DNA from 4 places in the Labrys okinawensis genome. Region 3 is predicted to be linked to each of the others. Evidence: riboswitches for the same ligand, from Rfam matches in the RefSeq annotation. Region 3 holds a riboswitch; each other region holds the start of a gene.
The links. A riboswitch is a leader RNA that binds a small molecule or an ion and turns the genes downstream of it on or off. The one in region 3 is predicted to bind cobalamin.
Positions count from the first base shown of each region.

Region 1: linked by a shared signal. The riboswitch ahead of ACMDCR_RS07005 (DUF1636 family protein) and the one ahead of bluB (5,6-dimethylbenzimidazole synthase) in region 3 are both predicted to bind cobalamin.
Region 2: linked by a shared signal. The riboswitch ahead of ACMDCR_RS14430 (aromatic ring-hydroxylating oxygenase subunit alpha) and the one ahead of bluB (5,6-dimethylbenzimidazole synthase) in region 3 are both predicted to bind cobalamin.
Region 4: linked by a shared signal. The riboswitch ahead of ACMDCR_RS30445 (CbtB domain-containing protein) and the one ahead of bluB (5,6-dimethylbenzimidazole synthase) in region 3 are both predicted to bind cobalamin.

Region 1 is NZ_CP178864.1:1,459,061-1,464,838, forward strand. Features, by position in the region: gene ACMDCR_RS06990 (molybdopterin cofactor-binding domain-containing protein) at 1-884, opposite strand, end outside; gene ACMDCR_RS06995 ((2Fe-2S)-binding protein) at 889-1,344, opposite strand; gene ACMDCR_RS07000 (hypothetical protein) at 1,725-2,102, opposite strand; cobalamin riboswitch at 2,198-2,391, shown strand; gene ACMDCR_RS07005 (DUF1636 family protein) at 2,496-2,879, shown strand; gene cobW (cobalamin biosynthesis protein CobW) at 2,876-3,925, shown strand; gene cobN (cobaltochelatase subunit CobN) at 3,925-5,778, shown strand, end outside.
Region 2 is NZ_CP178864.1:3,096,489-3,102,266, forward strand. Features, by position in the region: gene ACMDCR_RS14420 (hypothetical protein) at 124-423, opposite strand; gene ACMDCR_RS14425 (2Fe-2S iron-sulfur cluster-binding protein) at 427-1,488, opposite strand; gene ACMDCR_RS14430 (aromatic ring-hydroxylating oxygenase subunit alpha) at 1,578-2,822, opposite strand; cobalamin riboswitch at 2,943-3,154, opposite strand; gene ACMDCR_RS14435 (fumarate hydratase) at 3,333-4,973, shown strand; gene ACMDCR_RS14440 (porin) at 5,279-5,778, shown strand, end outside.
Region 3 is NZ_CP178864.1:1,765,087-1,770,864, forward strand. Features, by position in the region: gene ACMDCR_RS08335 (PAS domain-containing protein) at 1-2,498, shown strand, start outside; cobalamin riboswitch at 2,649-2,828, shown strand; gene bluB (5,6-dimethylbenzimidazole synthase) at 2,871-3,620, shown strand; gene ACMDCR_RS08345 (TerB family tellurite resistance protein) at 3,659-4,282, shown strand; gene ACMDCR_RS08350 (hypothetical protein) at 4,288-5,148, opposite strand; gene aceB (malate synthase A) at 5,408-5,778, opposite strand, start outside.
Region 4 is NZ_CP178864.1:6,561,390-6,567,167, reverse strand. Features, by position in the region: gene cobS (cobaltochelatase subunit CobS) at 88-1,074, opposite strand; gene ACMDCR_RS30455 (J domain-containing protein) at 1,154-1,744, opposite strand; gene ACMDCR_RS30450 (CbtA family protein) at 2,122-2,904, opposite strand; gene ACMDCR_RS30445 (CbtB domain-containing protein) at 2,921-3,133, opposite strand; cobalamin riboswitch at 3,167-3,315, opposite strand; gene ACMDCR_RS30440 (histidine phosphatase family protein) at 3,351-3,902, shown strand; gene ACMDCR_RS30435 (alpha/beta fold hydrolase) at 3,985-4,800, opposite strand; gene ACMDCR_RS30430 (UDP-glucose dehydrogenase family protein) at 4,981-5,778, shown strand, end outside.

The DNA.
Region 1 (5,778 bases), 310 kb from region 3:
TCCCAGACGATCGGCAGATTGGCGAGTGCTTCCTTGGCGCGCCAGAAACGGTCGGCGACCACGGCGACACCGCCCTCAATCGGCACTACGGCGATGACGCCGCGCCGGCCCTTGATGGCGCCCTCGTCGTAGGACTTAACCTTGCCGCCGAAGACGGGGCAGGTAGACGCCGCGGCATAGACCATGTCGGGGAGGCGGATGTCGATGCCGAACTTGGCGGCACCGACGAGCTTGGGCGGCGTATCCAGACGGGCCAGCGGCTTGCCGATCAAGGTGAACTGGTCCGGCGTCTTGATAGCGGGATCGCTGGCGAGCGTGACCTTGGCGGCGTCGGCCGCGAGCTCGCCATAGCGCAGGCTCCTGCCGCTGGCCTGGTGAACCACCTTGCCATTGTCGACGCTGCAGCTGTCGGGCGAAACGTTCCAGCGTCCGGCAGCCGCCTGCACCAGCCGCACGCGGGCATTGGCGCCAGCCGCCTGAAGGAATTCGCGCGAACGCCGGACAGCGCCCGAGCCGCCGGTGCCCATGCGCTTGTAGACATTGTTCTCGCGCAGGTTCCGGCTGGCGGTGGCATATTCGGCCTTCACCCTGGCCCAGTCACAACCGAGTTCCTCGGCCACGATCATTGGCAGCGAGGTGAAGACGCCTTCGCCCATTTCCGATTGGGCGACGCGGATGATCACGGTGTCGTCGGGCTCGACCATGATCCAGGCGTTGATCTCCTCACCGGTTCTGGTCTCATCCCAAGGCTGGTTGTCGACGACGAGCGCACTGGCGGCTTGCGGAATGATGCCGCCGATCATCAGACCGCCGGCGGCGGTGAGGCTGATGGCAAGGAAGTTCCGGCGGCTCAGGCGAACCGCGTGTCTGTCGATGGCGTTCATGGTCCTACCCCTTCATCATGTCGGCGGCGCGATGGATGGCGGCGCGGATGCGCGGATAGGTGCCGCAGCGGCAGATATTGGTGATGGAACTGTCGATATCCTCGTCGCTCGGATGCGGCGTATCCTTGAGAAAGGCGGCGGCGGCCATGATCTGGCCGGACTGGCAATAGCCGCATTGGGGCACGTCCTCGGCCAGCCATGCCTGCTGCACCGGGTGCTTGCCGTCGGGCGAAAGGCCCTCGATCGTGGTGATGTGGGCGCCGTCGACGTCGCCGACCTGGGTCTGGCAGGAGCGGATGGCAGCGCCTTCGACATGCACGGTGCAGGCGCCACACTCGGCGATGCCGCAGCCGAACTTCGTGCCGGTGAGGCCGAGTTCGTCGCGGATGACCCAAAGCAGCGGGGTTTCGGGCTCAATATCGAGCTGATGCGAAATATTATTTACAATAAGGGCAACCATAGGCAGGCCTCTCAGCGGCTGATGCACGGCAGAAGACCAGGCCCATCGGCGTTGGCCTTCTGTTGGGCGATTGCGAGGAGGCCAGACTAGCAGCAATCAACGGGGCCGAACGGCCGGATAACGCAGACGTGAGTCATCGTTATCGGAGGGGAGCGTGCCGGGATTTTCGCATGCGCCAGACTGCATTCCCAAAGCCGGCAAAGTGCCGTGTCGGTTCAACGCTTGGGATGGAAATCCGACTGCGGCTGAATGTTCGCCGGCGAGAAAGTGCCTGCGCCGAGAATGACACTCGGATGGTCAGCAGGTTCTGGGCACGGCGCAGATCGTCGAGCTGGGAGGGATACACGCGGTCGCGGTCTTTCTGACGGGAGAGAGAAGAATCACGGCTTGAGCAGGAGCCTGCTGTAGCCGAGGGCGTCACCGCTGATGGCCACCAGCACGCCGATGGAAACCAGAATAAGACCGATCAGGAAGATTCGGACGATGCGCCGGTAGATCGGTTCCTCAAGGGAGGAGACGGACAGCATGCCCGCCATCGACCAGATCTGGAAAACGATGCCCACTGCGATGAGGACCACGGCGGCGAGGTCCTCTGGTATCCAGTTGCCCGGTTGGGAAGCCCAGTTGTTGAGAAACCCGAGCGAGAAGGCGAGCACCACGCCGATCGCCGTCACCGAGCCATTGCGGAAGGTGGCATCGATCCGCTTCGGCGGCTCGATGACAGGTGTCGGCGGCGGGGAGGGCGTCTCGTCGGCCATGGCAGCCTCGATGTTTGAGAGCTATTCGATGCCCTTATGCCGGATTTTGAGACAGCGATGGAAGCGTGAACATTGACAAGCCTGCTCGCACGGCCCTTATGTCATGCGCGAACGGTTTCTCTCGTTGAGAGAGAAGAGGGAATGCGGTGCGGGGATCTTTCCCAAAGCCGCGGCTGCCCCCGCAACTGTAAGCGGCGAGCGCTCTGCCACAGGCCACTGGGAAACCGGGAAGGCGGCGGTGCGCGGTGAACCGCGAGCCAGGAGACCTGCTGTTCGCCAGTGTTACACCGGTCCGGGCGGGGCGCCGCGGCCACCGGTTCCTTTTTGGAAGATCGCCGGCCTTTCCGTCGCTTCCAGCGCCCCGCAGCCGTTCCGGCGGCATGAATGGGGCCGATGCGAGAAACTCTTCTGCCAGTCCTGGTGCATGTCTGCGTAACCTGCAGACGCGAAGGCGATGATCCCGAGGCGCCCCGCCAGGGCTCACGCCTGCGCGATCGCCTTGCCGGCCTTCTGCCTGCGGGCATGACGCTCCAGCCGGTCGAATGCCTTGGCAACTGCAAGCGCTCCTGCACCGTGGCACTGTCCGCCCCCGGAAGCTGGACCTATGTCTTCGGCGATCTCACGGCCGAGAGCGGGCCGGATATCGTCACCGGCGCCAAGCTCCTCGCTCATTCGACGGACGGCCTGATGCCATGGCGCGGCCGTCCCGAACCTTTCAAGCGCAGCATGATCGCGCGCATACCACCCATCCAACCCCTCGAGGACGCTGCCGAATGAACGCGCCGCTGAAAGCAGAAATTGCCAAGGTTCCCTGCACCATCGTCACCGGCTTTCTTGGTGCCGGCAAGACGACCCTGATCCGCAATCTCCTTGCCACCGCCAATGGCCGCAGGCTCGCTCTGATCGTCAACGAGTTCGGCGATGTCGGCGTCGACGGCGACATCCTGAAATCCTGCGGCATCGAGAGCTGTCCGGAGGACGCGATCGTCGAACTCGCCAATGGCTGCATCTGCTGCACCGTCGCGGATGATTTCGTGCCGGCGCTCGAAACCCTGCTCGCCCGGCCCAACGCGCCCGAGCATATCGTCATCGAGACCTCCGGCCTGGCGCTGCCCAAGCCCCTGGTGAAGGCGTTCAACTGGCCGGCGATTCGCTCGCGCGTGACGGTCGATGGCGTGATCGCCGTGGTCGATGGCGCCGCCGTTGCCGCCGGCCGTTTTGCCGACGATCCCGAGGAGCTGAAGCGACGGGCCGAGGGCGATGCCTCGCTCGACCATGACAATCCGCTGGAGGAGGTCTATGAGGACCAGCTCCTCTGCGCCGATCTCGTGGTGCTGAACAAGGCCGATTTGATGTCGGTGGTCGAGGCCGACAACGTCGAAAAGGATATCGAGAAAACCGTGCCGCGCGCCGTCAAGGTGGTGCGCACCTCCGAGGGCCGGATCGATGCAGCGGTGCTGCTCGGCATCGGCGCGGCGGCGGAGAGCGACCTCGAAGGACGCCCCTCGCATCACGACCACGAGGAGGAGCATGATCACGACGATTTCGACACGTTCATCGTCGACCTGCCCGCCATTCTCGAGGCCGATGCGCTGGTCCGCAGGCTGAAGGCGGCCGCCGAGACGCATGACATCCTGCGCATCAAGGGCTTCGTCGCGATTGAAGGCAAGCCCATGCGCCTGCTGGTGCAGGGCGTCGGCGCCCGCTTCTCGCAGCATTTCGACCGCGCCTGGGCGCCGGGCGAGACCCGCGCCAGCCGTCTCGTCATCATCGGCGAGAAGGGCATCGACCAAGGGGCCATCAGGAAAGCTCTGGAGAACTGATGCATCTGCTGCCGGCCGATACGCGTTCGCTCGATGCCAGCGAGGCGGCCATCGATCTGGGCCAGGCGCCCGGACCGATCGTCTTTGCCTCGCTGACCGATAGCGACCTCGCTCTGGCGGCAGCCACGGGGCTCGACGGCCTGCGCCTCGCGCCCTTGCAGAAACTGCGCCACCCGATGTCGGTGGATCTCTATGTCGAGAACACGGCGAGGCACGCGAAGGCCATCGTCGTGCGTCTGCTTGGCGGCATGGACTACTGGCGCTACGGCGTCGAGGAACTGGCAGCAGCGGCGCGTACGCACGGCATCGCCCTGGCGCTGATCCCCGGCGACGCCAGGCCGGATGGCCGGCTCGCCGCGCTCTCCACCGTGCCGGCGGAGGCGCTGGAGACGCTGGCGCGCTATTGGCGCGAGGGCGGGGCGGCGAATGCGCGATCGTCGTTGCTCTATGCCGCGCGGCTGGGCGGGTTGGATTTCGGCGATCCGGACGAGCCGGTCACTGTGCCGAAGTATGGCACGCTGGGAGCGCGGACATCTTGTCCGCATCTTGGAAACGTCACGCCTGGCGAGAAGGAAGATGCGGACAAGATGTCCGCGCTCCCAGCGGTCATCCTCTTCTACCGCTCCATCCTGCTCTCCGCCGACACCGCCCCCATCACAGCCCTTGCAGAGGCCCTGGAAGGCCACGGCCTCCTACCCACCGCCCTCTATGTCGGATCCCTCAAGGACGCCGAGACCGCCACCTGGGTGTGCGGGCAGCTCGGGGCCTTGAAGCCCGCCGTCATCCTCAACGCCACTGCCTTCTCCGCCCTGGACGACGACGGCGCTTCGCCGCTCGACAGAGCCGATTGCCCGGTGCTGCAGGTCATCACATCCTCCTCGGTGGAGGAGGCCTGGGAGGCGTCCAGCCGCGGCCTTTCGGCCAGCGATCTCGCCATGCATGTGGCCTTGCCCGAACTCGACGGCCGCCTCAGCGCCGGCGTGATCTCCTTCAAGGCCGAGCGGCAGGCCGGCGCTTTCTCGCACCTGGCGCATCGGCCGCATGCCGAGCGCATCGCCGCGGTGGCCGCCAAGGCCGCGGCCTGGGCCCGGCTTGCCGCCAAGCCGCGGGCAGAGCGCCGGCTCGGCCTGGTGCTCTCCAACTATCCCGGCGCGGACGGGCGCCTCGCCCATGCCGTCGGACTGGACGCGCCGGCCTCCACGCTGGCGATCCTCGATCGGCTGGAGGCGGAGGGGTATGCGATAGCGGAGCGGCCGAAAGACGGGGCGGAACTGCTAAAGCGGCTGGAACCGATTCTCGGGACCGCAGGCGTCTCGCCTGCCCTTGCAAACGATACCGGTTCGGGTGAGGGCGCAGGCTTGGTGTGCCGGTCTTCAGACCGGCATGCCCGCGACGGCGAAGAAGTTGCCGGTCCGAAGACCGGCACACCGACCCCGGTCCTTTCCCTCCAAGCCTACCGCACCTGGCTCGACACCCTCCCGAAAGCCATCCGAGAAAAACTCCTCACGCACTGGGGCGATCCCGCCACCGATCCGCTCTGCCGAGACAGCACCTTCACCTTCGCCGGCCTGATCTGCGGCCATGTCGCCATCGCCATCCAGCCCGACCGCGGTTCGGCCCTCGATCGCAAGGGCGATCACCATTCGCCGGACCTGCCGCCGCGCCATTCCTATCTCGCCTTCTATCTCTGGCTGCGCGAGAGCTTCGACATGGATGCGATGATCCATCTCGGCACGCATGGCACGCTGGAGTGGCTGCCCGGCAAGGCCACAGCTCTCTCGGCGGAGTGTTTCCCGGAACTGGCGGCCGGCCATCTGCCGGTGCTCTATCCCTTCATCGTCAACAATCCAGGC
Region 2 (5,778 bases), 1.3 Mb from region 3:
TTGGAAACGATGTGTTTACCGGTGAAGAAGATGGCGATCGGAGATCGCCACTCCGCGTTTCGCGCGCCTTTTTCTGCAAAGTTAGCGCATATGGGCTGGAAGCTTGCGATCCCAGGGTCGCCTTCAGGCATCCGCGCGAACGCGACGCCGGCGCCCGCGCGAACGGCCCGCATGCGTGCGAACTTCGTCCAGCAATTCACATAGATGCGGCAGGAGCGGATTGTGCTCGGGGGAGGCGGTGAGGAGCTGGCACTTCAGATCGATCGCCGCGGTCGCCAGATCCACGCCCGGCTTGAGGCTGAGAACCCAGCTGAACAGCAGTGTGCGAGCCCGCTCCTCCGCCGTCTCGACAATATCGCCCGACATCGAGAGCAGGGCGTGCACGACAAGCGCATCGGGATTGAGAGGTTCGAAGGCCTGCATGGCTCAGGCCTCGATCTCGACGCGGCCGACCGGCCGTGTGCAGCAGGCAAGCACGAAACCGGCCTCGATCTCCTCCTCTCGGATGCCGCCCTGATGGTTCATCACCGTCTCGCCGGACAGGCGCTGCACCTTGCAGGTTCCACACAGGCCCATGGTGCATCCGGTCGGCAGGTTGAGGCCGGCGGCACGGGCGAGCTGCAGGATGGTCTCCTGGCTGGAGGAGGGGACCTCGATACCGGAACGCGTGAAGGCGACGCTCCCTTCGCTAACCGCCTCGGGATCGATCTGGACAGACTTCTCGTCAATCTCCGGCGGCTGGAAGCTCTCCTCATGATAGCGGCGCATGTCGTAGCCATTGGCCTCCAGCATGTCCTTCACCGCCGCCATGAAGGGCGCGGGACCGCAACAGAACACTTCACGCTCACGGAAATCAGGAGCGATCAGGCGCAGGGCCGGGGCATTGAGACGGCCGCGAAAGCCGGTCCATATTTCGCCGGCATCGGCCTCCTCGACGATCCAGGCAAGGCGCAGATGCCGCATGCCGGCAGCAAGGCGCTCCAGTTCGTGCCGGAAGATGATCTCCGAGGGCCGGCGCGCGCAATTGACGAAGGCAATGTCGGTGGCCTTGCCGTGGTCGGCGGCAAAGCGCGTCATCGACATCATCGGCGTAATGCCGGAACCGGCTGAGATGAAGAGGTATTTCTCCGCCGGATGGCGGTGGAAGGTGAACTGGCCGAGCGGGCCATGGGCCTTCATCCGCGTGCCCGGCTTGAGGTTATCGAGCATCCAGCGCGTGCCGACGCTGGTCGCCTGCGCCTTGGCGGTGACGCTGATCGACATCGGGCGCGATGGGCTGGAGGAGAGCGTATAGGTCCGCAGCACGGGACCGTTCGCCGCCGGGATCTCCAGGGTGATGAACTGGCCCGGCTCATAGCGGAACCAGCCTTCCTCGGAGGCGCGGAAGGTGAAGGTCGCCACATCGCGGCCTTCGCTGACGATCGAGACGCATTCCAGTGTCTGCGCCTTGTCGTTCCAGGGTGGGGTTTGGTCGAGATGCTTGAACATGGGATCCTGGGAGCGCGGACTTCCAGTCCGCTCTTGGAGAGGTATCGCTTGCGGAAAAGAAGAGCGGACAGGATGTCCGCGCTCCCGGCTTACGCCACGCTGCGCAGGCGCACGGCGTCGCCGCCCAGCGATGCTTCCATCGCGTTGCGGTACCATTCGACGAACTGCATCACGCCGCCTTCATGATCCGGCGCATAGGGGCCGGGCGTGTAGGCGGGCGAGGAGACGCCGCGCTGGTTCTCCTCGACGATCTGGCGGTCCTGGTCGTTGGTCATGGTCCAGACATGAGTGAGGTCATCGAGATTGTAGTCGACGCCTTCGACCGCATCCTTGTGCACCAGCCACTTGGTGGTGACCTGCGTCTCCCTTGGGCCGATCGGGATGACGCGGAAGCTGACCGCGTGGTCACCCAGCACATGGTTCCAGGTGGTGGGATAATGGAAAAGCAGCAGCGTGCCGATATTGCCGTCCTCGATCGATGAACTCAGCGGCCGGCTCACGGCCGGCTTGCCCGACATGGTGTAGCTGAGCGCGTTTCGCAGCAGCGGCATGCGGGCCGTGCGGAACTGGCCGCTCTCCGAGATCTTGAAGGTGGAGGGCAGGCCGGCCTCCTCGCAGCGGTCCCAATGGGCCGATATCAAGGGGTCGTCCTGGGCACCCTGCACACCGCTCACCGTGGGCGCTTCCGGGAAGGTGCGGCAGAGCTCGGGATGGTTGCCGGAGCAATGGTAGCATTCGCGATTGTTCTCCCATACCAGCTTCCAGTTGCCCTGCTCGACAATGGTGCTCTCGAAGGCGACCTTCGCATCCTTGAGCCGATGCGGCGCCAGATAGGGCATCACCTGCGCGCGGAAGGCCTCGAAGTCCGGCGCGTCCTTGGCGAGGCATATCCAGAGATAGCCGCCGACGCTCTCGCAGTGGACGGGCTTCAGGCCGTATTGCCTGGCATCGAAATTCGCGCCCATGTCCCGGGCGAACAGAAGGCGGCCGTCGAGCTCGTAGGTCCACTGGTGATAGGGGCAGACGAGCTTGGCGACGGTGCCGCGCTCGGCCGAACACAGACGCGAACCACGGTGGCGGCAGGAATTGTGGAAGGCGCGGATGGCGCCGTCGCCCGAGCGCAGCACGATGACGGGATAGTCGCCGATCTGCAGGGTGATGTAGCTGCCGGGCTTGGCCAGCTCGCAATCATGGCCGGCGAACAGCCATTCGCGATACCAGATATGCTCCATGTCGAGCTTGAAGTAGTCGGCGTCCGTATAGAACTTGCCGTCCAGCGTCGTGCCGGGGCGATGGCCGCGAAGGCGGCCGAGCATGTCCTGATGCGCATTCATGTCAAAATCCCACGTGACCATCTGTGCGTTTGACGGAGAGTGGTGGGACTGGAAGCGGATGGAATTGCTCGTGCCGGCGGCACCCGAATCCCTATCCTCCTTCCGGAACGCCCGCCGCGATCCATCGGTTTCATTCGCGGCTGGTTTCCGGGCTCAGGAGTGGCCTTTGGGGCCTGGTCTTGGCGCCTTCCCAGATCGTTGCCGATCCAGTGGCTGATTGCCTCGACCAACTCCTCTACCGTTGCGGGGGCAGCGCCGGGGTTTCCGCCGGCTTCCCAATTATCCGATCCTCCTCCCAAAGCAGGACCGGCACCTCGAATATTTCAAGACTACATCGAGTCGCTGCACGCACTAGAGACGAAGCGACGTCGGCTGGTGTGTTCGGGACATTGTCGCGGGGAGTGCGCTCAGGAAGCCATAGGCAGCGGCAGCGATAAGGTCTACATCAAGGCCCATGATGGGCAGTTTGGAATTGCCCTGATCTCGCAATCCAGCCGGAGCCTTTCTCCAATGCCTGCCGATTCCGTCTCCAACCCCTCCTATCCCCATGTGCCCCTGTTTCCGTTGGGAGCGGACGAGACGCCTTACCGGAAGCTGACGGACCAGGGCGTGCGTGTGGAGAAGATCGGCGACAAGGAAGTGCTGCAGGTCGAAGGCGAGGCGATGCGCCTCCTGGCCGAGCAGGCCTTCGCCGACATCAACCATCTCCTGCGGCCCGCCCACCTGCAGCAGCTGCGCAACATTCTCGAAGATCCCGAGGCGACCGACAATGACCGCTTCGTCGCCTATGACCTCCTGAAGAACGCCAATATCGCAGCCGGCGGCGTGCTGCCGATGTGCCAGGACACGGGCACGGCCATCGTGATGGCCAAGAAGGGCCGCAAGGTCTGGACCGACGGCGAGGACGAGGGCGCCATCGCGCAAGGCATCCGCGACGCCTATGAGAAGAAGAACCTGCGGTATTCGCAGCTCGCCCCGCTCTCCATGTTCGAGGAGAAGAACACCAAGACCAACCTGCCGGCCCAGATCGACATCGCGGCGGAAGGGGAGGAAGCCTACAAGTTCCTCTTCATCGCCAAGGGCGGCGGCTCGGCCAACAAGACCTTCCTCTATCAGGCGACGCCGTCGATCCTGTCGAAGGACCGGCTGATCGCTTTTCTCAAGGAGAAGATCCTCACCCTCGGCACGGCCGCGTGCCCGCCCTATCACCTGGCGGTGGTGATCGGCGGAACCTCGGCAGAGCTGACGCTGAAGGCCGTCAAGCTCGCCTCGGCGCATTATCTCGATACGCTGCCGACGCAGGGTTCCGAGCTTGGCCATGCCTTCCGCGACCTCGAACTCGAGCAGGAAGTGCATGCGCTCACCCAGTCGCTCGGTGTCGGTGCGCAGTTCGGCGGCAAGTATTTCTGCCATGACGTGCGTGTCATCCGCCTGCCGCGCCACGGCGCCAGCCTTCCCATCGGTCTCGGCGTTTCCTGCTCGGCGGACCGCCAGGCCATGGGCAAAATCACGCGCGAGGGCATCTTCCTCGAAGAACTCGAGCATAATCCTGCGCGCTTCCTGCCCGAGATCGACGAGAGCAGGCTCGGTGGCCCCGTAGTCAAGATCGACCTGAACCAGTCGATGTCGAAGATCCTGGAGACGCTGTCGCAATATCCGGTGAAGACGCGGGTGTCCCTCTCGGGGCCGATCATCGTGGCTCGGGACCTCGCCCATGCCAAGCTGCGCGAGCGCCTGGAAACCGGCGGCGGCCTGCCCGACTACATCAGGAACCACCCCGTCTATTATGCCGGCCCGGCCAAGACGCCGGCCGGCTACGCCTCCGGATCCTTCGGCCCGACCACGGCGGGGCGCATGGACTCCTATGTCGATCAGTTCCAGGCAGCCGGCGGGTCGATGGTGATGCTCGCCAAGGGCAATCGCTCGGCCCAGGTGCGCGAAGCCTGCGCCAAGCATGGCGGCTTCTACCTCGGCTCGATCGGCGGCCCGGCCGCCCGCCTTGCGCAGGACTGCATCAAGAAAGTAGAGGTGCTCGAATATCCCGAACTCGGCATGGAGGCCGTCTGGCGGATCGAGGTTGAGGATTTCCCCGCCTTCATCGTGATCGACGACAAAGGCAACGACTTCTTCAAGGAGCTCAATCTGGGCTGAAAACGCTCATTCGGACGCAAATTCGACCCCTTCCGTGACCCCGGGAGGGGTTTTCTTTTGCCTGCACGCAGTCGTGGCGCAGTGGTGCACATTCGCCACAGTCATGAACAAACGAATTTTGTGTCTAAAACGTGACACACCTTAACATTGTGTAATTTGAGGTAAAGGCGCAGGATTCTTTCGCTGCAATGCAAAAAGCAGCCTTGTTTAAGTGATGCGAGACATACTCTACAACTTAAACGCGAATATCTCAACGAGTAAAGACCTATGTTGAGATGTCAAATAAAATAATTCGGGGTTTATCGATGACCATACGTTCCATTATTCTCGGCGCCTGCGCCGGCTTGCTCACTGTTGGGGCGGCTGCTGCTGCCGACCTTCCGATGACGAAGGGGGAGGCCGTAGAATATGTGAAGGTCTGCTCGGCCTTCGGCCCGGGCTTCTTCTATATTCCGGGAAGCGACACCTGCCTTCAGATCAGCGGCCAGATCCGCGCGGACTATTGGTACCAGTCGAACCCGGATCCTGCTTCCAACAAGCGGAATATCAACCAGACCCAGTTCCGCACGAATGCCCGTATTCGCTTCGATGCGCGTACCCAGACGGACTACGGTCTCCTGCGCTCCTTCTTCGAATTGCAGGCAGAGTCGAACGCTGGCACGGCGCCCCCGTTCGGTACAGGTGTCCATGATACTTTCACCGTCCGCCAGGCCTATCTGCAGTTCGGCGGTTTGACGGCTGGTTTCGCCTGGTCGCCTTACGCATTCTACGATCCAAAATATCAGGCCGAGTTTTTCGCACCCTA
Region 3 (5,778 bases):
GAGCGGAACCGAGCAAGGTGGAGCCGCCACCGCAGCTGGTGGCCGCGGCGCCCGTCCAGCGCAGCAGGTCCGTGCGCTTCACGTTCCAGACGGATGCCGGTGGACGCTTCGTCACGGTTTCGCCGGAGTTGGTCCAGGTGCTTGGCCGCACCGGGGCTGACTGGACCGGCCGACGCTTCGAGGATATCGCCGCCGCTGCCGGCCTTCGGGACAGCACGGCCATCGCAGCCGCCCTGGCCGGCACCCAGACCTGGACAGGTCTCTCCTTGGTGTGGCCCGACCGGGCCGGCCGCCAGGAAATCCCGATCACGCTCAGTGCCTCGCCGGCGACGGGCAGCGAAGGTCGCTTCCAGGGCTTCCGTGGTTTCGGCGTCGCCGGCCTCCCCAGGCCGATGCTGGCGGCCGCCGAGCCGGAGCCGCAGGCCTCGCCCTCGATCGTTTGGCAGGAGGCCGACCCCAACGACGAGGGCGAATCGGATGTTGCGAGGCAGGGAGCCGAGCCGACACCTTCGGCATCGCCGCCCGAGCCCGTAAAGCCTGTCCGCCCGTCGACGGAAAGCAATGTCGTGCGCCTGCCGAGCAAGCCGGCGGCCGAGCGCATCGCCCAGGAACGGCAGGCGCTTGACCGCCAGGGACATGATCGCCACAGCCTGACGCCGACCGAGCGCATCGCCTTCCACGAGATCGCCAAGGCCCTCGGCGCGCGCATCGAAGGCGAGCCCATGCCGGCTGCCAGGCCCGAGACGCCCAAATCCGATATCGCCAAACCCGGCGCGTCGAAACCGGAAGTCGCCAAGGCCGAGCCGGCCAGGATCGAGCATGCCAACCCCGAGTCCATTAAGACCGGGGTGATCGGGCTCGAACCACAGCCGGGAGCGCCACAGTTCCAGCCTCCCAGGCCTGAACCGGAGATGCTGGATGAAGAGGCCCGGCTGCCGCGGGCGACTGACGAGGATCGCTGGCGCGAGGAGGAGATCTCCGAACCGCCCGCCCTCGAGCTTGCTCCCGGCGAGACGGAGCCCCCCCGCCCGATCCGGCTCGGCAGGCTCGACAAGGTGCCGGTCGCCCTGATCGACCGCCTGCCGATCGGCATCTTCATTGCCCGCGGCGAGGATCTGCAATTCGCCAACCGCACGATGCTCGAACTGCTCGGCTATCCCGACGTTGAGGCGATCCGCCGCGACGGTGGGCTCGACCGCGTCTTTGCAGGCGCGGCACCGACGGTGAGTGGGGAAGCCAGTTCCGGCGTGCTTCTGAAGACGGCCTCGGGGGAAACCATCACGGTCGACGGCAAAGTGCAGACCACGCATTGGGATGGGGAAAGCGCGTTGCTGATCTCGGTGCGTCGTCCGCTCGGCGAGATCAGCGCCGAGAAGCTGCGCTTTGCCGAGCGTCGCGCCGATGAATTGCAGGCGGTGCTCGACACCGCCACCGATGGCGTGGTGATCCTCGACAAGGAAGGGCGCATCGTTTCCATCAACCGCAGCGCCGAGGCCCTGTTCGGCTATGAGCAGCGCGAGATCGTCGGCAAGGACCTTTTGCTGCTGTTCGCGCCCGAGAGCCACCGCGCCGCGTATGACTACCTCGACAGCCTGCGCTCCAACGGTGTGGCGAGCCTGCTCAATGATGGGCGCGAGGTGGTGGGACGGGTGCGCCAGGGCGGCTCGGTGCCGCTGTTCATGACCATCGGACGCCTCGGCGACGACGGCAAGCGCCTCTGCGCCGTGCTGCGCGACGTCACTTCCTTCAAGAAGGCGGAAGGCGAGCTGACGGCAGCCAAGCGCCAGGCGGAGGAGGCCTCCTCGCAGAAGTCGGACTTCCTCGCCAAGATCTCGCATGAGGTGCGCACGCCCCTCAACGCCATCATCGGCTTTGCCGAGGTGATGATGGAGGAGCGCTTCGGCCCGATGGGCAATGAACGCTACCGCTCCTATGCGCGCGACATCCACACCTCAGGCGAACATGTCATCAGCCTGGTGAACGATCTCCTCGACCTCTCGAAGATCGAGGCCGGCAAGCTCGACCTCACCTTTGCCAGCGTCAATCTCAACGAGGTCGTGCAGCAATCGGTAAGCCTGATGCAGCCGCAGGCGAGCCGCGACCGCATCATCATCCGCATGGCGCTCGCCAATGGCCTGCCCAATGTCGTGGCCGACAACCGCTCCATGCGCCAGATCGTGCTGAACCTGTTATCGAACTCGATAAAGTTCACCCAGGCCGGCGGCCAGGCCATCATCTCCACCACGCTCTCCGAGCGGGGCGAGGCGGTGCTGCGCGTGCGCGATACCGGTGTCGGCATGACCGAGCGCGAACTTGCCATCGCCATGGAGCCCTTCCGCCAGGTTGCCTCGACCACCCTGGGCGGCACCGGCCTCGGCCTGCCGCTGACCAAGGCGCTGGTGGAAGCCAACCGAGCCACCTTCGCCATCCAGTCGACCAAGAACGCGGGGACGCTGGTGGAGGTGATCTTTCCCTCGACGAGGGTGCTGGCGGAGTAGCGCTGTGGCTGGGAGCGCGGACATCCCAGCGGCACTCGAAGGGTGTCGGACGATCCACTCTTCCTCAATCATGGAGCGGAACGTTTCCAAGAGCAGACGAGGACGTCCGCGCTCCCAGCCACAGCGCTTCCCCGCTTCTCCCAGCCATGCTACATCCCCATCACCTTCGGTGCCCGCGGTGGCGGGAGAATCGGGAACGCGGTTGAAAGCCGCGACGTGCCCAACGCTGTAAGGGGGACTGCCCGGGCTGATGCCACTCGCGATCGCGGGGAAGGCGCCGGGGTGGGATGATCCCGAGTCAGAAGACCGGCCGGAGGCGATAGGTTCCCGCGCGCGGACGGCGCGGGGATTGCCATCGTCAGGGGACAATCGATGGACAATAGCGAAGCTCTTTCGGCTTGTGGCCCTTTCTCCTCGGCCGAGCGGGACGCCGTCTACCGCGCCATCTATACCAGGCGCGATGTGCGCAGCCAGTTCAGCTCCGAGCCGGTGCCGGACGAGGTGTTGGCGCGTATCCTGCTCGCAGGCCATCACGCACCATCGGTCGGCTTCATGCAGCCCTGGAACTTCGTCGTGCTGCGCAGCCTGGAGATCCGGCTCAGGGTGCAGGAGCTGTTCCGCGAGGCCAACGAGGAAGCCGCGGCCCTGTTTCCGGCGGACAGGCAAGGCGCCTATAGAGCCCTGAAGCTCGAGGGCATCGTCGAGGCGCCGGTCAATCTGTGCATCACATGCGATCCCGACCGCGCCGGGCCGGTGGTGCTGGGGCGCACGCATGACAAGGCGATGGACAGCTATTCCACTGTCTGCGCCGTGCAGAACATCTGGCTGGCGGCGCGGGCCGAAGGCGTCGGCGTGGGCTGGGTCAGCATTATCGATCCCCTCAAGCTGCGCGCGCTTCTTGGCATTCCCGAGCGTGTGATCCCCGTGGCCTATCTATGCCTCGGTTATGTGCATGAAGCCTATATCCGCCCGGAGCTTGAAGTGAAGGGGTGGCGCAAGCGTTTGCCGGCCGAGGAAGTGCTGAATTTCGAAGGTTGGGGGCAGACGGCTGCCAATGAGCCCTTGCTCACTTTGATGCAACAGGGCATGGAAGGCGGACTTGTGCGGCCTTCCCCTTCGTAACATCTAGCGGCTGGCAGGCTGGGGTTGAAGTCGTAATCATGGATGCCATACGCAAATGGGCCGGTTGGATCGCCGCTCTCGTGCTGGTGAGCCTCTTGTTGCTGCAGGTGCCACGGGGTGTCTTCCTTCTCGCCATCGCAGCGGGAGTGGGCGGTCTCTACTGGATGACGAGGCCCAGGGCGAAAGGCGCGACTGTAAATTCCCCAAGCTCGCAGGCCTTAGACCCTCGGCCTCTCAACAAGGGTGTCGACGGTCCCGATCCGGCCGCGCTGACGCGCCGCCCGTTGCACCATCTCCAGGATGTGCGCCTTGCCGCGGTGGTCCTGATGATCCAGCTGGTGCGCACCGGCGCGCCGCTGACAGCGGCGGAGAAGAACGTCATCCATGAATTGATGGCCGATCCCCTGGAGGTCGAGGATCGGCAGGCTATGTTCGAACTAGCCTGGCAGTTGACCGACCGCGGCCGGGTTTTCTCGCCGGTTGCCGATGACCTCACGCCACTGCTCGTCAGCCGATTGACCATGGACGAGAGGCTGCAGTTCATCGAGATGCTGACCCGCGTCGCCAATGCTTATGGCGAGGCGAGCGACCTGCAGCAGGAGGCCATCGTGCGCCTGAAGCGCCGGCTCACCATGGCGCAGGCGGCGAACCTGCGGCGATAATGTCCTTACTCGAAGACGTTGGACAGGTTGCGGCCCGATATCACGCCGTCCTTCAAAGCGCGCAGGCGATGGGCGGTGATCACGAACAGGCCGATGACCCAGCCGCCCAGCAGCGGATAGATCAGAGCGACGAAGACCAGCAGAATGGTGTGCCCGAAGGCGGCGGGTGCCAGGAGATAGTCGAGGCCGAGGACAATACCCTGATAGATCGCCATGACTACGACCCCAGCCAGGCCGACCCCTAGCACCGGCCAGCGATAGTCGCTGGTGAGATATTTGCTGCGTCTGAGCGAGGCGATCGGGCCGAGCTCTTCGGTGATGCAGACGATGCCCGACAAGACATAGGGAAAGACGAGGTAAAGGAAGACGGCTCCCAGCGCGATCGCCAGGACGATGGAGAGAAAGCCGAGAACGCCCTGGAGCAGCGCCAAGACCAGCGCCACGACGAAGGCGAACACGATATAAGCCGCCACGAAAATAAGAAGCAGCAGGAGAGCCGGCAGCGATCTCTTCGCCCCCGTCAAGGCCGCCTCCCGGTCGGAGACGGGCGCGCCGACGTAGCGATCGTAGAGGATGCGCGTCATAGCGCAGGAGCAGACGATCGAGACGATGAAGATCAGCACCTCAAGTGTAATGAAGCGACCCATATTCTCCCGGACCATCTGTTCCATGGCACTCCCGTCCGCGGAAAACATCGATTGGGAATCGGCCCCGAAGGCTGCCACGGCGGCGATGAGGATCGGCAGGTTGAGGAAGAAAAGCCCCAGATAGCTCTTGATGCTGGTATTCCAGGCATCGTTGACGATCTGCCCCACGCCGAGTGAGGAGTCGCCGCGATAGCTTGGATTGGGTTGATGCATCGACATGGGCGCTCCACTGGATAGGAAGGGGCCCGGCTGCCTCCAGACCTTTGCCGAGAGTGTGGCGGCAGTATCGAGACGCGCAAGTGAAATGTCGTACACAACCCGTCGGGGAGCCGACGGGGGAGAGCTTGTCGCTCCGCGATGGAAGCAGGCCGCATTGGGGGGCGGGTGTTCAGACCCGCCTCTTGATTGCAGGGTGCTCCCAGGCAGGCGGGTCTGAAGACCCACCCCCCCGACCGAACCTCTCCTTAACCGCAGTGCATCAGACGATCATCTGATAGGCGGGCAGAGTGAGGAAGTCGGCAAAATCCGGCGCCAGCGAAAGCTGCTTGAAAAGCTTCACCGCCTCCGGGAAGCGCCCGCCGGAGAAGGCGGCATCGCCCACTTCGCCACGCACGCGCTGCATCTCTTCCTCGAACACGCCCTCGAACCAGGACGGCGTCACCGTGATGGCGCCCTCCAACGTCACACCGTATTTGACGAACTGCCAGATCTGGGCGCGGGAGATCTCGGCTGTGGCCGCATCTTCCATCAGGTTGTAGATCGGCACGGCGCCGCGGCCGCGCAGCCAGGCTTCCATATATTGCACGCCCACCCGGATATTGTCGCGCAGGCCCTCTGCCGTGCGGGTGC
Region 4 (5,778 bases), 2.2 Mb from region 3:
GAAGGGGGGCGGCTGCAAGGGGAAAGGGGACAATTACCTCAAATAACCAAGGTTGCGTACCCTTACCACCATCCCTGGAGCCAATCCCTACGTCAGCGCCACGTTCACCGAGCTCTCCGCCAGCTCCGCGCCGAACGCCCGCTGATAGAACTCCGCCACGAGGCTGCGTTCCAGCTCGTCGCATTTGTTCAGGAAGGTCACCCGGAAGGCGAAGCCGATGTCGTGGAAGATGTCGGCATTCTCGGCCCAGGTCAGCACCGTGCGCGGCGACATCACGGTGGAGAGGTCACCGTTCATGAAGGCATTGCGGGTCAGGTCGGCCACGCGCACCATCTTGTTGACGATGTCGCGACCGTTGGGGCTGCGCTGGTAATGCTTGGCCTTCGACAGGACGATGTCGACTTCCTTGTCGTGCTGCAGATAGTTCAGCGTGGTGACGATCGACCAGCGATCCATCTGGCCCTGGTTGATCTGCTGCGTGCCGTGATAGAGGCCGGAGGTGTCGCCCAGGCCCACCGTGTTGGTGGTGGCGAACAGGCGGAAGGCGGGGTGCGGGCGGATCACGCGCCGCTGGTCGAGCAGGGTCAGGCGGCCGGATACCTCAAGCACGCGCTGGATCACGAACATCACGTCGGGGCGGCCGGCGTCATATTCGTCGAAGACGAGGGCGATGTTGTTCTGCAAGGCCCAGGGCAGCATGCCGTCCCGGAACTCGGTGATCTGCTGGCCGTCTTTGAGGACGATGGCGTCCTTGCCGACGAGATCGATACGCGAGACATGGCTGTCGAGATTGATGCGCACGCAGGGCCAATTGAGGCGCGCGGCGACCTGCTCGATATGGGTCGACTTGCCGGTGCCGTGATAGCCGGTGACCATCACACGGCGATTATGGGCAAAGCCCGCGAGGATCGCCAGGGTGGTCGGCTTGTCGAAAAGATAGTCGGGGTCGAGGTCCGGGACGTGGTCGTCGGGCTTGGAATAGGCCGGGACCTGAAGATCCGTGTCGAAACCAAACAGCTTCTTGGCCGAGACCATGATATCCGGCAGGTTGGCCGGTGTCGTTTCGTTAGTCATAATGCCTTCCTTGGCTGTCGCCAGGACGGCGAAGCCGACAATCAGTACGAGCGGGCCTGAAAGCCCTCAGAGGGCAAGCCTAGCAAAGCCCGGCGCTTCGGAGCGTATTATAGGCCTGAATGATCCCGCGCAATTGATCTTCGCTGGATCGGTCGCCGCCATTGGCATCGGGGTGAAGCCGTTTGACGAGAGTCTTGTAGCGCGCCTTGATCTCCGGGCCGTTGGCCGTTTCCGGCAGATCCAGTGCTTCAAGCGCCTTGCGCTCGAGAATCTTGAGCCGGCGACGCTCCGGTTGGGGCGCCGTGGTCTGCCGGCGGAAGCCATGGGCGTCGTCGAAGAAACCAAAGTCGTCCTGGACGTCAGGGCCTGCCTGGGCGCCCCGCTTCTTGGCCCAGGGATTGACGCCCATTGTCCAGGTCGGCCGATGTCCGAAAGCGGCATCGCGCTGATAGGCGCTCACGGAATCGTCGGGCAGGCCGGCGAAATAATTGTAGTTCTTGTTGTAGTCGCGGACATGTTCGAGGCAGAAATGCCAGAACTGGCCCTCGCGATTGCGCCCCTTCGGCGCCCGAAATTCACCGTGATTGCGGCAATTGACGTGTTCGCACAGTCTCACGGACGCCTGATGGACCTCCTCGGCCCTCGGGCGCACCCGGATGCGATCAAACAAGGGCGAGTCCAAATCCATGATGACATCACTATGCGAGCGCCAGACCAATTGGGCAAGCGCGAGCTTAAGGACAAGGGGTTAATTGAGGCGGAATGCCGCGAAGCGGCAAGTCATTATATGGAGCCGCGCCCTAAAAAAGAAAGAGGCCGCCCGGATGGCGGCCCAAGTCTTAGGGAGGAAACGCCCAAGGAGGGCTGTAGAGGTGCGGAACGGCATCCACTACACAGCTTAGAGTGCGACTGCTCTCGTCATTTCGCAAGTGCGAAACAGATGAATTCGGTGCAAGAAAGCAAGAATTCCCGCCGGTGTGACATAAAGGCGACGCTTGGCTCGCAAGCCATTGGCCTGACCGTCAGGCCAATGGCCTGTACCTTCCCTTACGCCCGCCGGCCTTCGGGCTGCATCAATTTCTGCGCGAGAATGCCAAAGACCAGGCCCAGCGTGGTCCACAGGACGACATGGATGCCGAGCGAGGCGACCCGGAAGTTCCATAGCACATCGGCCGAGAAGTCGGCCGGCACTTCATGCACGCCCGGCAGCACCAGCATGGCGATGGCCATCACCACGACATAGGCAGCCGCCGCGATCAGGTTGGCGTTCCACCGGCCGAGACTCGCGGCCAGGCGATTGGCCGTGTTGAGCGCAGCGATCGCCACCAGCACCGAAAGTGCGACGATGCTGAAATAGAGGGCGGTCCTCAAGCCGATCGTGTCGGGATTGCCGACAGCCGGCGGGTTGGCCGGATATTTGAGTTGCGGAACGATCACAATTGTCGCAAGGCCGATGGCTGCGACGACGGCCGCAGTGGCCCTCGGGCTCAGCGAGCCGAGCCGTCCCTGCGCGAAGGCGAAGACGAGGGCGAAGATGCCACCGACCGCCGCGCCGTAGACCAGCACGCCGGTGAGCAGGCCGAAGCTCGCCTGCATCGGCCGGCTGACGAGTTCCTCCTCGTTGCCATGATCCTGGCCGGCGGCGGGGGCCGTCGACATGTTCATGTTCATGGCGGGAGCAGGTTTGGCCTCCTGCTGCGCCGAACGGCTCTCCTCGAAGGCGATGGCCGCATCCACCTGCGGTTCACCGAAGACCCTGGCAAAGCCAAAGGCGAGCAAGCCCGCGAGGATGCCAACAAGCATCCCCCGGATCAAAAGGGACCTGACCATGATGTGTCCGTTGCCCCTAGTGGCAGGGGAAGCCGAGCAGATGGCGGCCGTCATGCACCCATTCGTGGATGTACATGCCCTGGAAAATGGACGTCGCACCCTCTTCGGCGCCGACGAAGTAGATCGCCAGGAGAGCCAGCAGCAGCGTCAGGATGGCCCACGGCACGATTTCGCGCAGCGGAATGGTGATGGATTGCGGTGAGGAAGGCGCGAGAACGGCGGTCGTCATCATAAAGCTCCTTGGGATTACGCGTCCCGTTTGAGGCGTGCGTGCCTTGGAAGAGGTCTGACTGTCGAAGCGGCAGCGGATGCCGTCGATCACAGTGGCGCGACCGTGCCGGACTTTCACCGGCTTCTCAACCTTGGCGTGCAAATGGCATAAGCAGCGCATCTGTCGCCGCATGTCAATATTGTGCCGTCATTTTTGTGCTTGTAGAGACCATCGCATGACCCCGCGCCTGACCCTTATCTGCCATGCGGCGACGCCCGCCCTGCGCACGGCGAGTTTTCCCCTCGACGAAGCGCTCGATGACAGGGGCCTGTCGGCGGCCAGGGCGCTTGCGGGGCGATTCGAGAAGGTCGGCCGCATTCTCCTCAGTCCCGCCTTGCGGGCACGCCAGACGGCGCAGGCGATGGAGCTCGAGGGCGAGACATGCGAAGCCCTGCGCGAATGCGACTATGGACGCTGGGCGGGGCTCGGCTTCGAGGCGGTCGCCATCGCCGAGCCGGAGGGGGTGGCCGCCTGGGCCAGCGATCCCGATGCCCGTCCGCACGGCGGGGAATCTGTGACCAACCTCATCCGCCGTGTCGGCGCCTGGCTCGACGGCGAGCGCTTCGAGGGGCATGTGCTGGCCGTCACGCACGCCTCCGTCGTGCGGGCCGCCGCGGTGCACGCGCTCGGCGCCCCGGGGCAGGCCTTCTGGCGCATCGAGGCGGGGCCGCTGTCGGTCGCGGATCTCAGGCCTTCGCCAAGGGGTTGGACGTTGAGATTGGGATAGCTGGGAGTGGCGGTCTCCGACCGCCATTTTCCTGTTCAAAGAACGTACCGGTTCCAAGCATGGCGGTCGGAGACCGCCACTCCTACCCAAAGAACCCCAGCGCCGCCGCGACGATCGCCTCCGGCGCGTCCTCCTGCATGAGATGGCCGCAATCCGGGATCTCCGTCAGCCGGCAGCCGGGGAGCAGAGCGGCCAGCTCGCGCCCCCTCTCTACCGGGATCCAGCCATCCTCCACGCCCCAGAGCAGGCGCGATGGGCAGCGCAGATTAGGATAATGATCCTGGATCTCGTCCGTATAGCGCTGATCCATCTGGGCGATCTGGCGATAGAAGGCGGGCTTGCCGACCGGGCCTGTCCAGGGCGCGGCATAAGCCTGGCGTGCGGCGGCGGACAAGGGCCTGAAGGCGGCACCCTGCAGATAGGCGGTGAGGATGGCTTCCTGGATATAATCGGGTATGCCGGCGAAGGCCTCCTCGTACTGCCGGACATGGCGCACGAAAGGCGAGCCCCAGGGACGCACGGCCACGGGATCGATGAGGAGGAGGCGCTTATATTCGCAGCCGTCGAGGAGATGGGCGCGCAGCACCGTGGCGCCGCCGAAATCATGGGCGATCACGTCGGGCTGCTCCAGCGACCAGAACTGCAACAGCGCCGCCAGCAGCCGGTTCTGCATGCCCAGCGATACATCCTGGCCCTCCCGCTTCTCCGACTGGCCATAGCCGATGAGGTCGTAGAGGTAGATCTCGAAATGGCGCGCGAGCTCACGGGCGATCGCCCGCCAGACGAAGGAGGAGAACGGCGTGCCATGCACCAGCACCAAAGGCGGGCCGGCGCCGAAGCGGTCATAGGCGACGCTCTGGCCCTCGAATGTGAAGATCCGGCGGAGATTCCAGTCCATGGCGGCCTCTGATGGCGGGCTTCGAGGAAATCTGCGCCTGGTCGAAGGCGCGGGCAAGCGCTGGGAGCGCGGACATCTCTAAGACACTCAAGAGAGTGTCGGATGTCCGCGCTCCCAGGATTCGTCATTGGCTTGTCGTCGGGCCTTTTGTAGACAGGGCGCCCAACGAGGAATGATTGCATGCGCGTGGCAATGATCGGGACAGGCTATGTCGGGCTGGTGACGGGGGCGTGCCTCGCCGACTTCGGCCATGTCGTTGTTTGCGTCGACAAGGATCCGGCCAAGATCGAAGGCCTGCTCGCCGGTCGCATGCCGATCTACGAGCCCGGCCTTGAGCAGCTCGTGGCGCGAAACGTCAGGGAAAAGCGCCTATTCTTCACCACCGAGCTTGCGCCCGCGGTGAAGGAAGCGGCCGTGGTGTTCCTTGCCGTCGGCACGCCCTCGCGCCGCGGCGACGGCCATGCCGACCTCTCCTATGTCTATGGCGCCGTGCGCGAGATCGCCGCGGCAGCGGAAGGCTTCACCGTGGTGGTGACCAAGTCGACGGTGCCCGTCGGCACGGGCGACGAGGTCGAACGCCTCATCCGCGAGGTCAGGCCGGATGCCGACATTGCCGTGGTCTCCAACCCCGAATTCCTGCGCGAAGGCGCGGCGATCGAGGATTTCAAGCGCCCCGACCGCATTGTCGTCGGCGTCGAGGACGAGCGCGCCCGCATCGTGATGGCGGAAGTCTATCGCCCGCTCCATCTCAACCAGGGGCCGCTGCTGTTCACGGAACGGCGTACCTCCGAGATGATCAAATATGCAGCCAACGCCTTCCTGGCGACCAAGATCACCTTCATCAACGAGATCGCGGATCTGTGCGAGAAGGCCGGCGCCAATGTGCAAGAGGTGGCGCGCGGCATCGGCCTCGACAACCGCATCGGCGCGAAATTCCTGCATGCCGGCCCGGGCTATGGCGGCTCCTGCTTTCCGAAG